2 regions of the Streptomyces sp. NPDC048671 genome follow, and region 1 is predicted to be linked to the other one. Evidence: predicted binding sites of a transcription regulator. Region 1 holds the regulator's gene; the other holds the start of a gene.

Region 1 (6,892 bases):
CGATCAGGTCGCCCTGGACATGGGGATAGCGGAGGTAGGAAGGCTGCGTCACATCGATCACCCTAGGCCGAGGCCGGGCCCCGGGAAACGGGGTTGGCCGGAGTACGACGCGGCCCGTGTCCGAGAAGTCCCGCCCGGCCCGCGACGCCCCGCACCCTCACTTGCCCTGGGGGTAGGCGGTCACGGTGACCGTGACGGTCGCGGTCGGCCGGGCGCCTCCCCCGCTGCCGCCCGCCGGGGCCCTGGGCGGCTCGGAGGGTGAGGGCGCGGCGTCGCAGTTGCCGAGCATCGTGGCGCGGAAGACGGTCTTCCCGCCCGCCTTCGCGGTCATGTCACCGCTGACGCACTGGCCCTTGACCTCGCGGTCGACCTTGCCGGCGAGGCTGATGTCCTCGCCGTCCTTGGTGCGTCCGTTGCATTCGACGTCGGCGACCCGGCTGACGGCGGTGGACGGACCGGTCCGGGAGGCGGCGCTCGCGCCCCCGCCGGCGGTCCGTGCCGTGCAGCTCAGCCACTGCACGTTCACCCCTTCGTGCTCCAGCGCGCGGGTGGCGGTCCGGTCGGTCGTCACGGCGATGGACGCGGAGTTCAGGCCGTCGACCGGATCGCAGGCCGTCAGTCCGGCGACGACCGCGCCCGCCAGGCAGATCACGGCCGGAAAACGACGGATCCTTCGATTGCGCCATGCCCTTGATGTCCCCATACGGGCAGCTTCCCACCGCTCCTGACGGTGCGGTAGACGGATTGCGGCCAGAACCGGCCAAGGTTCCGGGAAACGGCCCGATTCATGACCATCGGCCGGTGCGCCCCAGCAGCAGGGCCGTCGCCGCGGTGCCCGCCGTCGAGGTGCGCAGTACGGTCGGTCCGAGCCGGCAGGTCCGGGCCCCGGCAGCGGCGAACGCGGCCAGCTCGTCGGGCGAGACGCCGCCCTCCGGGCCGACGACCAGCACGATCTCGCCCGCTTCGGGCAGGGCGACGGTGGCCAGCGGTTCGCTGTCGTACCCGCGGTCCTCGTGCAGTACGGCCGCGAAGTCGGCTGCGGCCAGAAGTGCGGCGACCTGCTTGGTCGTCATCGCGTCCGCCACCTCCGGGAACCGCACCCGGCGCGACTGCTTGCCGGCCTCGCGGGCCGTGCCGCGCCATTTCGTCAGGGCCTTCAGGCCCCGGTCGCCCTTCCACTGGGTGATGCAGCGCCCGGCCTGCCACGGCACGATCGCGTCGACGCCGGTCTCCGTCATCGTCTCGACGGCGAGCTCGCCGCGGTCACCCTTGGGCAGGGCCTGGACGACGGTGATGCGGGCGCCGGGGCGGGGTTCCTCGTGGACGGGGTCCAGACCGGTGAGCACCAGCCGGTCCTTGCCCTCGGCGGCCGTCACCACACCTTGCGCCCAGCGGCCCCGGCCGTCCGTCAGGACGACGTCCTCACCGGCGCGCAGACGTCTCACCGAGACGGCGTGCCGTCCCTCCGGCCCCTCCAGGACGAACCCCGGGCCCGTGGGCATCTGTTCGACGACGAAGACGGGTGCCGTCACTGCGTGCTCCTTGTGCTCACTGCCGCCCGTGCGGCGTCGATTTCCTCGGCGAGCAGCGCGACGAGCCGGCCGGCCGTCAGCTCGCGTGCCATCCGGTGTCCCTGGCCCGCCCAGAGCGCCATGCCCTGCGCGTCCCCGGCCTTGGCCGCCGCCTTGCGCAGCGGTGCGGTCAGCTGGTGGATCTGCGGGTAGGCGGCGGGGGCGTACGGCCCGTGCTCGCGTACGAAGCGGTTGACCAGGCCGCGGGCCGGGCGCCCGGAGAAGGCGCGGGTCAGGGTGGTGCGGACGAACAGCGGATTGGTCAGGGCCTGCTTGTGCAGCAGATGGGCGCCGGACTCGGGGCAGATGAGGAAGGCGGTGCCGAGCTGCCCGGCATCGGCCCCCGCCGCGAGCACGGCGGCGATCTGGGAGCCGCGCATGAGCCCGCCGGCGGCGATGACCGGGATCTGCACGGTCTCGCGCACCTGGGCGACCAGGCTGAGCAGCCCGGTCCCGACGCCGTCGGCCTGCGGGTCGTCGCGGTGGGTGGACTGGTGGCCGCCCGCCTCGACGCCCTGGGCGCAGACCGCGTCGGCGCCCGCCCACTGCGCGGCCTGGGCCTCCTCGGGCGTGGTGACCGTCACGACGGTGTACGTGCCCACCGCGGCGAACGCGTCGAGGGTGTCGCGGGTCGGGCAGCCGAAGGTGAAGGAGACGACCGGGACCGGGTCCTCCAGCAGGATGGCGAGCTTGGCCTCGTAGCCGTCGTCGCCGCCGGAGTCGGTCTCACCGAGCGGGGTCTCGTACCAGGTGGCCTCGCCCGCGAGCTGGTGCCGGTACACCTCGACGGCGCTCGGGTCGGCGAGATTGGGCTGCGGCATGAAGAGGTTGACGCCGAAGGGCTGGCCGGTCAGTCCGCGGACCTGCTTGATGTCGTTGTACATGCCGTCCGCGGTCTTGTACCCGGCGGCCAGGAAGCCGAGTCCGCCCGACTCGGCCACGGCGGCGACGAGCTGCGGGCAGGAGACGCCGCCCGCCATCGGGGCCTGCACGATCGGATACCGGCAGAGATCGGTCAACGCGGATGGCATGACGGCATGGTGTCATGTCCTTCCTGTCCCGTGATGCGCACCCCGTGGCCACGTTATGTCCGCAATGCCGTACGGGCCCGGAAATCCGGGCCCGTACGGTGTCGAAGCGTGGGACTAGCGCCCGTTGAACGCGTCCTTCAGCCGGGAGAACAGGCCCTGCTGACCGGGCTGGAACTGGCCGGTGGGCCGCTCCTCGCCGCGCAGTTTCGCCAGCTCCCGCAGGAGGCGTTCCTGTTCGGGGTCCATCTTCGTCGGGGTCATGACCTCGACGTGCACGATCAGGTCGCCGCGGCCGCCGCCCCGCAGGTGGGTGATGCCGCGCCCGTGCAGCGGGACGGACTGGCCGGACTGGGTGCCCGGCCTGATGTCGACCTCCTCCAGGCCGTCGAGCGTCTCCAGCGGCACCTTGGTGCCGATGGCCGCCGCCGTCATGGGGAGGGTGACCGTGCAGTGCAGATCGTCGCCGCGCCGCTGGAACACCGCGTGCGGCAGCTCGTGGATCTCGACGTAGAGATCACCGGCCGGGCCGCCGCCGGGGCCGACCTCGCCCTCGCCCGCGAGCTGGATGCGGGTGCCGTTGTCGACACCCGCGGGGATCTTCACGGTGAGGGTGCGCCGCGAGCGGATGCGGCCGTCGCCGGCGCACTCCGGGCAGGGGGTCGGCACGACCGTGCCGAAGCCCTGGCACTGCGGGCAGGGCCGCGAGGTCATGACCTGGCCGAGGAACGACCGGGTGACCTGGGAGACCTCGCCGCGGCCGCGGCACATGTCACAGGTCTGGGCCGAGGTGCCGGGTGCGGCGCCCTCTCCGCTGCACGTCGTGCAGACGACGGCCGTGTCGACCTGGATGTCCTTGGTCGTGCCGAAGGCCGCCTCGGAGAGGTCGATCTCCAGCCGGATCATGGCGTCCTGGCCGCGCCGGGTGCGCGAACGGGGTCCGCGCTGCGACGCCGTGCCGAAGAACGCGTCCATGATGTCGGAGAAGTTGCCGAAGCCGCCCTGTCCGAAGCCGCCCGCGCCACCTCCGCCGGAGGCGGACAGCGGGTCGCCGCCGAGGTCGTAGACCTGCTTCTTCTGGGCGTCCGACAGCACCTCGTAAGCGGCGTTGATCTCCTTGAACCGCTCCTGGGTCTTCGGGTCGGGGTTCACATCCGGGTGCAGCTCGCGTGCGAGCCGCCGGAAGGCCTTCTTGATCTCGTCCTGGGAAGCGTCGCGGCGCACGCCGAGTACGGCGTAGTAGTCCGTGGCCACCTACGACTCCGCCAGGATCTGTCCGACGTAACGTGCCACTGCGCGTACCGCTCCCATCGTTCCGGGGTAGTCCATGCGGGTCGGTCCGACCACGCCGAGTTTGGCGACTGCTTCGTCGCCCGAACCGTAGCCGACCGCGACGACGGACGTGGAGTTGAGGCCCTCATGGGCGTTCTCGTGCCCGATTCGTACGGTCATGCCCGAGTCCGTTGCCTCGCCGAGCAGCTTCAGCAGTACGACCTGCTCCTCCAATGCCTCCAGCACCGGCCGGATCATCACAGGGAAGTCGTGCCCGAAGCGGGTGAGGTTGGAGGTGCCGCCGATCATCAGCCGCTCCTCCGTCTCCTCGACGAGGGTTTCGAGCAGGATCGAGAGCACGGTGGACACGGTCGTCCGGTCCTCGCTCTCGAAGGATTCCGGCAGGTCCTGCACCAGTTGCGGGACGTCCGCGAAACGGCGTCCCACCACCCGGCTGTTGAGCCGGGCCCGCAGATCGGCGAGAGCGGTCTCACCGAACGGCGTCTGGCAGTCGACCAGCCGCTGTTCGACCCGGCCGGTGTCCGTGATCAGCACGAGCATCAGCCGGGCGGGGGCCAGCAGGAGCAGTTCCACGTGCCGCACCGTCGAGCGGGTCAGCGAGGGGTACTGCACGACGGCGACCTGCCGGGTCAGCTGCGCGAGCAGCCGTACGGTACGTCCCACGACATCGTCGAGGTCGACCGCGCCGTCGAGGAAATTCTGAATGGCCCGGCGTTCCGGCGACGACAGGGGCTTGACGCCCGCGAGCCGGTCGACGAAGAGCCGGTAGCCCTTGTCCGTAGGGATGCGTCCCGCGCTGGTGTGGGGCTGGGCGATGAAGCCCTCGTCCTCCAGCACCGCCATGTCGTTGCGGACGGTGGCCGGGGAGACCCCCAGCTTGTGCCGCTCCGTGAGCGCCTTGGAGCCGACGGGCTCCTCGGTGCCGACATAGTCCTGGACGATGGCGCGCAGCACTTCGAGTCTGCGTTCGCTGAGCATCGCGCACACCTCCAGCTGTCTACCTCGGTCGATCTCGGGTCGTTCCCGGGACTTCTCCTGGCACTCTGTCCGTTCGAGTGCCAGCAATTCCCCGGTCAGTGTACGGCGACGGGGTGGGCCCCTAGCAAGGGCGACCGGCCACGCTACCCCGAGACCGCGCAGGTCGTTGCCGATAGCGTCGTCGTATGGACGTCGCTTGGGAAGAGTTCGGCTGGGAGCGGTTGGGTGACGGAGTGGGCCGGCGGCGGCTGCCCGGCTGGGACGCGACGGTCGCACTGGTGGTCGGAGCGGGCGGGGCGCTTCTCTACGACACGGGTTCGACGCTCCGGGAGGGCGTCGAACTGCGGACCGGGGCCGAGCGGCTGCTCGGGCGGAGGGTGACACATATCGCACTGAGCCATCCGCACTTCGACCACGTGCTGGGCACGGCCGCCTTCGCCGGGGCCCGGGTGTACGGGGCGGCCGGTCTGACGGACCTGCTGCGGGCCGGGGCCGACGGCCTGCACCGCTCCGCGGTCGCGCACGGGGTGTCCGAACACGACGCGGCGGAGGCCGTGGACGTGCTGGTGGCCCCGCACCACCAGGTGTACGGGGAGTGGACGCTCGACCTCGGCGGCGGCCGTCAGGTGCTGCTGGCCGACGTGGGCCCTGGGCACACCGGCCACGATCTGGCGGTGCTGGTGCCCGGCTCGCCCGCGGTCGTCCTCTGCGGCGACCTGGTCGAGGAGTCCGGTGAACCGCAGGCGGGGCCGGACGCGGTCGTCTCCCGCTGGCCGGCCGCGCTGGACCGGCTGCTGGCACTGGGCGGCGAGGACGCGGTGTACGTACCCGGGCACGGAGCGGTGGTGGACGCCGCGTTCGTCCGGGCGCAGCGCGACGCGTTGGCCGGGCTCTTCGCGGCCTGAACGGCACGGGCGGCGCCCCCTCCGGCGTGTCGTGAGGCCGGGCCGTCCTATCGTCGTGCGATGCGCAGCTATCAGCCGGACCTGACCCCGCCGTGGAAGAAGTCCGCCCCCGCCCCCGAGGTGCCCGCCGATCCGGATCTGGTCGTGGAGGAGGCCGTCACCGGCTTCTGCGGTGCGGTGATCCGCTGCGAGAAGACGGCCGCGGGCCCGGCGGTGACCCTGGAGGACCGGTTCGGCAAGCACCGGGTCTTCCCGATGGAGCCGCGCGGCTTCCTGCTGGAGGGCCGGGTGGTGACGCTGGTACGGCCGTCGGCCGGCGGCCCCGTCCGGCCCGCCCGTACGGCCTCCGGCTCGGTGGCGGTCCCCGGAGCGCGGGCGCGGGTGGCGCGGGCCGGGCGGATCTACGTGGAGGGCCGGCACGACGCGGAGCTGGTCGAGCGGGTCTGGGGCGACGACCTCCGGATCGAGGGCGTGGTCGTCGAGTACCTGGAGGGCATCGACGACCTGCCGGCGATCGTGCGCGAGTTCTCGCCGGGCCCGGACGCGCGCCTCGGCGTGCTGGTCGACCATCTGGTGCCGGGTTCCAAGGAGTCCCGCATCGCGGCACAGATCTCGGACGGGAACGTCCTGGTGGTCGGTCATCCGTACATCGACGTGTGGGAGGCGGTGAAGCCGTCGTCCGTGGGAATCGGCGGCTGGCCGGTGGTGCCGCGCGGCCAGGACTGGAAGACCGGCGTGTGCCGTTCGCTGGGGTGGCCGGAAAACACCGGTGCGGCCTGGCAGCGGATTCTGTCCTCGGTCCACTCCTACCGGGACCTGGAGCCCGAACTCCTGGGCCGCGTAGAGGAATTGATTGATTTCGTCACGCTTCCCGCCTGATGTCCGGCGGGTCTTCCCGCCAATCCCGGGCTGATCCCCACCATTGCCTGCGCACCACGCGCATCATCGGTTATTGAGTGGTTCCTGGCTCTTTTCGCGAGGGAAGGCACGGGGCGATGGTGCGCGAGGTATGGCGGGACAGTGCGGACAACGAGGCGGCCTCGGCCGTCTTCCACTTCGTGCAGCAGCTCATCGACCGCTACCGGGACAACCGGCCGGTGATGCCGCTGGTGGTCCT
Region 2 (6,892 bases), on a different contig from region 1:
AACAGTTCCCGGCAGGTGGGCGGCTCGCTCGGACTCGCGGTCCTGGTGACGGTCGCCGCGCGGGTCACCGGGGGAGCGGCGGGCCGGGACGAGCTGGTCCGAGGCTACGCGGCCGCGTTCTGGGTCGCCGCCGGGCTGCTCGCGCTGGCGGCCCTGGCGGCGCTGGTCCTGCTCCCGAGTGCCTCGGGGGCCGATCCGGGGAGTGTCCCGGTGGCCGGTCCGGAGGATTCTCAGAAGAATTCCGCGGGAGGCGCCGGTCCGGCCGTGGCCCGTTCGACGCAGGGGTGAGAGCCGGGGAACCGGTCGACGCGCCGGCCGCGGACCCCGCCCTCAAGGGCGTACCACTTGCCGCCGGGCGTCCGCGGGGATCTGCTGGTCAGGACGGGGCGTACGGACGAGGCGCGCGCCGAGTCCGTACGGGCGGCGGAGCCGACCCGCGACGAGCGGGAACGGGCGATGCTCCTGGACCGGGCGATGCTCCTTGACCCGGCCGGCCTATGAGCTCGGCCGGGCCGGCCGATGAGTTCCGGGCCCGCGACCGGTCTACCCTGCACGACCGTCCGCACCACCGCGTGAGGAGAGCGACCATGCAGAAGATCACCACGTTCCTGTGGTTTGACCACAACCAGGCCGAGGAGGCCGCCGCGCACTACATCTCGGTCGTCGGCGGCGACTCCGGCGTCGTGGACGTCACCCGCTGGACCGCGGCCGCACCGGGCGAGGCGGGCGCAGTGATGACCGTACGGTTCCGGCTGGCGGGCACCGAGTACATCGCCTTCAACGGCGGCCCCGAGTTCCCGTTCAGCGAGGCGGTCTCCCTCTCCGTCGACTGCGAGTCGCAGGAGGAGGCGGACGCGCTCTGGGACAAGCTCACCGCGGACGGCGGGCAGGAGAGTCAGTGCGGCTGGCTCAAGGACAAATTCGGCGTCTCCTGGCAGATCGTCCCGCCCGGCCTCGGTGAGGCCCTGACCGACCCGGACCAGGACAAGGCGGCCCGCGCGATGAAGGCGATGCTCGGCATGAAGCGGCTCGACGTCGAGGCCCTGCGCAACGCCTGAGCACCGGCCCCGGCGCACGGCGGCGGAAGGCCGTGCGCGCGCCCGGCACTCGGTAGGGTCGCGCGCATGTCCCGCCGTTCAGCGCTGCCCCCGCCACCGCCGCCCGTGGAGATACGCACCTGGCCCGACCGGGGAGCGCTGCTCGCCGACCGGGCCCTGATCCTCGGCGAGTTGGTGAAGACGCACCTGGGGCCGGCGCGGCTCGGGATGCTGTGGCTCTGGGGCGGGCTCGGCGCGCTGGGCTGGTCGCTGGCCGGCGCGGCGCTCATCACCTTCGAGGAGTCGTACGACATCTTCAGCGCCTTCTTCGGCGTGGTCCTCCTCGCCCTGGGCGTGTGCTGCCTGGTGCCGGCCGTCATCCTTGTCGTCGTCGGGCTGCGCCGCGACCGGCAGGTGCGCCGACTGCTCGCGCAATGGGGCGAGTTGGACCGTGACGCGGCGGGTGACCGGGTGCTCCGGCTGCCCGGCACGAGCCTGGTCTGGCTGCTGGGCTCCTTCCTCCTGTGCGCGTTCGGGCTGTACGCCTGCGTCGCCGTTCCGGCCGGCGCGGTCCGGGGCGACGACACCTACGGCCTGATGGCCCTCGTCATGGGCCTCGGGTTCATCGGCTGGCTCATCGGGATCATCGGGGCCACCAAGGCGTTCCTGCACCGGCGTTGGGTGATCCGGGTGCTGATCGGGGCGCCGGCGCCCGCGCCGCTGATCTCCTCCGGCGGCGGGGCGCACCGCTGAATCCGGCCCTATCCTTGGCGCGTACACGAAGGACTCAGGGGGAGGACTGCTCATGCAGTGGTACTGGTGGCTGCTCATCATCTTCTGGACGGGCGGATTCGGCTGGCTCGTCGACAACGGCCGTACAGCGCTGCGTAATCGGCACACGCGCAAGCTGGAGCTGCTGGAGGCCGACCGGCAGGAACGGCTGGCCGTCGAGGCGGCGCACAAGCCGCCGGAGCCGGTCTGCGGTTGCACGCACCACCTCGCCAAGCACGACAAGCAGGGCAAGTGCCATGAGCTGGTCGAGGTGCCGACCGCCTGGGACGAGCAGAAGAAGCCGGTCCGCTTCGAGTCGGGGCAGTGCAACTGCCAGCAGTACGTGGGCCCGCAGCCGCTCTCACAGGTGTACGCCGACGACCTGACCGACCTCGCGTAGGCCCCGGGCCCGGTCGGCTCCCGTCTTCAGCCCCGACCTGCCTCCGGGCCGGTCACGGGGTGGCCGATCAGCATCGTCGGAGCGTCCGCGACCCGGGTCAGGAAGACGGTGGCCCGGTTCGGGCCCTGGAGCTTCATCTTCCGTCGCAGCTCCTCCGGTTCGACCGGTGAGCCGCGCTTCTTGACCGTCAGGACACCGACCTTCCGCTCCCGCAGCAGCGCTTTCAGCCGCTTCATGTTGAACGGGAGCTGATCGGTGATCTCGTACCCGGCCGTGTACGGCGATTCGTACAGCTCGTCGCTCGTGACGTACGCGATCATCCCGTCGATCAGCCGGCCGCCGCACCGGTTCACGATGTCGGCGACCAGATGGGCCCGGATCACCGCGCCGTCCGGCTCGTACAGATAGCGGCCGACCGGTCCGACCGGCGGGGCGGGCAGCACGGCCGGGGCCGACAGGGTGGCTCCGGACGGGAGCAGCGTGGCGCGGTACGCGCCGGCCTCGAAGCCCTCGCCGAACCAGAGCACCGCCTCCTTCACGTCGCCGCCGTCCGAGATCCACTCGGCCTCCGCCTGCGGGCCGATCGCCTCGTGGGGGACTCCCGGGGCGATCTTCAGCGCCGCCCTGGGGGCTTTCAGCGCGGCGGCGGTCGCCCAGGAGAGGGGCGGGGAGTAGGCCTCCGGGTCGAAGATCCGGCCGCGGCCGCCCCGGCGGGCCGGGTCGACGAACACCGCGTCGTACGGCGAGGTGTCGATCTCCGTGACATCGGCGCACCGCACCTCGATCAGCGCGTCCAGGCCGAGCGCGGCGGCATTGGCCCTGGCCACCTCGGCGGTCAGCGGGTCGCGGTCCACGGCGAGGACGGAGATCCCGGCGCGGGCCAGCGCGATGGCGTCCCCGCCGATGCCGCAGCACAGGTCGGCGACGCTGCGCACCCCGGTGCCCGCGAACCGTCCGGCGCGGTGGGCCGCCACCGAGGTGCGGGTCGCCTGCTCCACCCCGTTGGGCGTGAAGAACATCCGGTGCGCGTCCTCCGCGCCGAACTTGGCCTCCGCCCGCTGCCGCAGCCGGGCCTGCCCCAGCGCCGCCGAGACGAGGTCGGCCGGGTGGGTGCGGCGCAGCAGGGTGGCGGTGGCGAGTTCCGTGGCGGGGTCGTACGACCGCAGCCCGGCCAGCAGTCCGGCGCCCTCCGGGGTGCGCAGCGCCAGGAAGCCGGCGAGGGGGTCGGGGGCGTCGGGCGGGCCGGGCGGGCCGGTCGGGGCGAGAGCGTTCACCTGACCCATTGTGAGCCAGCCGGGGGACCGTGCGGGCCCGGCGGCGGTGTCGGCCCGGGAGCCCGATCACGTGCTGGCAGTATGCGGCGCCATGCAGCTTGTACGACAAAAGGAAGAATCAACCATGAAGAGGCGCAGACCGGGACAGGAGGAGCGGGTGCAGGCGGAGCAGGCGCAGATGCGGGCGGAGCCGGTGCGGGTCGGGTCGGGTCGGATCTGGTCGGTGCGGAGGGGGGTGTTGCGGAGCGGGACGGGGCGAGGCCGGGGATACCTGCGGCGCCGGCCCGGTTACGCGGTCCTGGCCGCGCTCCTGGTCGCCGCGGTCGGCTCCGGCTGCGCGGCCGGGACCGACAGCCGCACCGCGACCGGGGCCGGGCAGGGAGCCAAGGCCCTCGCCGGGCAGCCGGGCGGCCCGGCCGGGAACGCGGGGGCGGCGGGCACGCGTGCCGCGCAGGCCGAGAAGGCCCGCCTCGCCCAGGCCGCCCGCGCGGTCGCCGCCAAGAAGTGGGGTCTGGCGAGCACACCGCTGGCCGCGCCCGTCCCGCCCGCCGTGAAGCCGCACATCACCACCCGCAAGGGCTTCGAGGTCGAGGGCGGTGACGACTCGCTGCCGCCGGTCTTCACCACGGTCCCGACCGACAAGAAGATCGTCTTCCTGACGATGGACGACGGGGACGACAAGGACCCCGAGCTGCTGCGGATGATGTCGGACCTGAACATCCCGTACAGCGCGTTCCTCAGCGACTACCTGGTGAGCGACAACTACGGGTACTTCAAGGACGCGCAGTCCCGTGGCGTCACCCTCAACAACCACACGCTCAACCACCGCTATCTGCCCGGCCTCTCCTACGGCGAGCAGAAGCAGGAGATCTGCGACCAGCAGGACATCATCGAGAAGCAGTACGGCGAGCGCCCCCGGCTCTTCCGGCCGCCGTACGGCAACTACAACGGCGACACCCTCCGGATCGCCAAGTCCTGCGGCATCACCGCCGTACCCCTGTGGTCGGAGGAGGCCTTCCCCGACCACATGGAGTGGCGGGAGGAGGACCAGGACCTGCACCCCGGAGACATCATCCTCACGCACTTCCGCGGCAAGAAGGACTGGAAGGGCTCCATGCCCGACCTGGTCCGCGCCGTCATGAAGGTCGTCACGGACAAGGGATACGCCGTGGCCCGGCTGGAGGACTACGTATGAGAAGGGCGCACCGGCTGCTGGCCGGACTGCTGGCCGCCGGTGCGCTCCTGACCGTCACCACCGGCTGCGCGCAGTCGGTGGACCCGATCGAACGGCTGGGCCGCAAGGCCGCGCAGCGGGTGAACCGGCCGCCGAGTCCGGCGGAGGTGCGGCCGGCGGCGGTGCGCGGGGACCACGGGGCACCTGGCTCGATGGTCGTCGTCGCCTGCGGTTGGCCGCAGGAGTCCGGAACGGCCGGGAGGGGCCGGGCGTTCTCCCTGTGGCAGGGCCGGTTCGAGCCGGGTCCGGTCCGTGACGTCGTACGACATGCGCGCCACGAGGGGCGTGAATTGGCACTCCGCTTGACCGAGTGCTAATCGCGGTCATAGTCTCAGTGCTGGCACTCCCCACTGGAGAGTGCCAGCAGTACTGTGCGACCGGCAGGTCCGGCACCCGCGACGACGGGCCCACCTGGTCGCCGACCAAAGACTGTTAACCCCGTGAGATCTCCGAAGGGGGAGACCGGATCGTGTCGACCAGCACCAAGGTTGCGATCAAGCCGCTCGAGGACCGCATTGTGGTCCAGCCGCTCGACGCCGAGCAGACCACGGCCTCCGGCCTGGTCATTCCCGACACCGCCAAGGAGAAGCCCCAGGAGGGCGTCGTCCTGGCCGTGGGACCGGGCCGCTTCGAGAACGGCGAGCGCCTTCCGCTCGACGTCAAGACCGGCGATGTCGTGCTGTACAGCAAGTACGGCGGCACCGAGGTGAAGTACAACGGCGAGGAGTACCTCGTTCTCTCGGCTCGCGACGTGCTCGCGATCATCGAGAAGTAATTCACCCACGTTTGCTTCTGTTCTGCGCCCCTGGCCCCCTGCGAAATAACTAGCCGGGCGGCGAGGGGCGCAGTTCTTGTTTTGAGAGGACAGTTCAGCTCCATGGCGAAGATCCTGAAGTTCGACGAGGACGCCCGTCGCGCCCTCGAGCGCGGCGTCAACAAGCTTGCCGACACGGTGAAGGTGACGATCGGTCCCAAGGGCCGCAACGTCGTCATCGACAAGAAGTTCGGTGCGCCCACCATCACCAACGACGGTGTCACCATCGCGCGCGAGGTCGAGCTGGACGACCCGTACGAGAACCTCGGTGCCCAGCTGGTGAAGGAGGTGGCGACCAAGACCAACGACGTGGCGGGTGACGGTACGACCACCGCCACCGTGCTCGCTCAGGCGCTCGTCCGCGAGGGCCTGCGCAACGTGGCCGCGGGCGCGTCCCCGGCCGCCCTGAAGAAGGGCATCGACGCCGCGGTCAAGGCCGTGTCCGAGGAGCTCCTCGCGACGGCCCGCCCGATCGACGACAAGTCCGACATCGCCGCCGTGGCCGCGCTCTCCGCGCAGGACAGCCAGGTCGGCGACCTCATCGCGGACGCGATGGACAAGGTCGGCAAGGACGGTGTCATCACCGTCGAGGAGTCCAACACCTTCGGTCTGGACCTTGAGTTCACCGAGGGCATGGCCTTCGACAAGGGTTACCTGTCCCCGTACATGGTGACCGACCAGGAGCGTATGGAGGCCGTCCTCGACGACCCGTACATCCTGATCCACCAGGGCAAGATCGGCTCGATCCAGGAGCTGCTGCCGCTCCTGGAGAAGGTCATCCAGGCCGGTGCCTCCAAGCCGCTGCTGATCATCGCCGAGGACGTCGAGGGCGAGGCCCTGTCGACCCTGGTCGTCAACAAGATCCGTGGCACCTTCAACGCTGTCGCGGTGAAGGCCCCGGGCTTCGGTGACCGCCGCAAGGCCATGCTCGGTGACATCGCCACCCTCACCGGTGCGACCGTCATCGCCGAGGAGGTCGGCCTCAAGCTCGACCAGGCCGGTCTGGACGTACTGGGCACCGCCCGTCGCGTCACCGTCTCCAAGGACGACACGACCATCGTCGACGGTGGTGGCAAGTCCGACGAGGTCGCGGGCCGCGTCAACCAGATCAAGGCCGAGATCGAGTCCACGGACTCCGACTGGGACCGCGAGAAGCTCCAGGAGCGCCTGGCGAAGCTGGCCGGCGGTGTCTGCGTGATCCGCGTCGGTGCGGCCACCGAGGTGGAGCTCAAGGAGAAGAAGCACCGTCTGGAGGACGCCATCTCCGCGACCCGCGCCGCGGTCGAGGAGGGCATCGTCTCCGGTGGTGGCTCCGCTCTGGTCCACGCCGTCAAGGTCCTCGAGGGCAATCTCGGCAAGACC

What was found. Region 1 encodes HrcA, which represses chaperone genes, less so after heat shock. Its sites were predicted from a motif close to TTNGCACTCNGNNNNNCNGAGTGCNAA; they were not measured.
Region 2: groES (co-chaperone GroES) is a predicted target of HrcA. The motif match lies at 5,054-5,080, and genes of this name have one in related genera.

What each region holds. Positions count from the first base shown of each region.
Region 1 covers NZ_JBVJHB010000001.1:924,713-931,604, forward strand. Annotated here, with positions in the region: gene ACZ6S6_RS04250 (S41 family peptidase) at 1-52, opposite strand, end outside; gene ACZ6S6_RS04255 (hypothetical protein) at 158-652, opposite strand; gene ACZ6S6_RS04260 (16S rRNA (uracil(1498)-N(3))-methyltransferase) at 786-1,532, opposite strand; gene ACZ6S6_RS04265 (nitronate monooxygenase) at 1,529-2,602, opposite strand; gene dnaJ (molecular chaperone DnaJ) at 2,717-3,853, opposite strand; gene hrcA (heat-inducible transcriptional repressor HrcA) at 3,854-4,870, opposite strand; gene ACZ6S6_RS04280 (MBL fold metallo-hydrolase) at 5,056-5,775, shown strand; gene ACZ6S6_RS04285 (DUF3097 domain-containing protein) at 5,836-6,654, shown strand; gene ACZ6S6_RS04290 (ABC transporter substrate-binding protein) at 6,771-6,892, shown strand, end outside.
Region 2 covers NZ_JBVJHB010000013.1:267,039-273,930, forward strand. Annotated here, with positions in the region: gene ACZ6S6_RS26870 (MFS transporter) at 1-288, shown strand, start outside; gene ACZ6S6_RS26875 (hypothetical protein) at 346-501, shown strand; gene ACZ6S6_RS26880 (VOC family protein) at 588-1,058, shown strand; gene ACZ6S6_RS26885 (hypothetical protein) at 1,125-1,790, shown strand; gene ACZ6S6_RS26890 (hypothetical protein) at 1,843-2,208, shown strand; gene ACZ6S6_RS26895 (THUMP-like domain-containing protein) at 2,235-3,491, opposite strand; gene ACZ6S6_RS26900 (polysaccharide deacetylase family protein) at 3,607-4,677, shown strand; gene ACZ6S6_RS26905 (hypothetical protein) at 4,674-5,033, shown strand; gene groES (co-chaperone GroES) at 5,183-5,491, shown strand; gene groL (chaperonin GroEL) at 5,594-6,892, shown strand, end outside.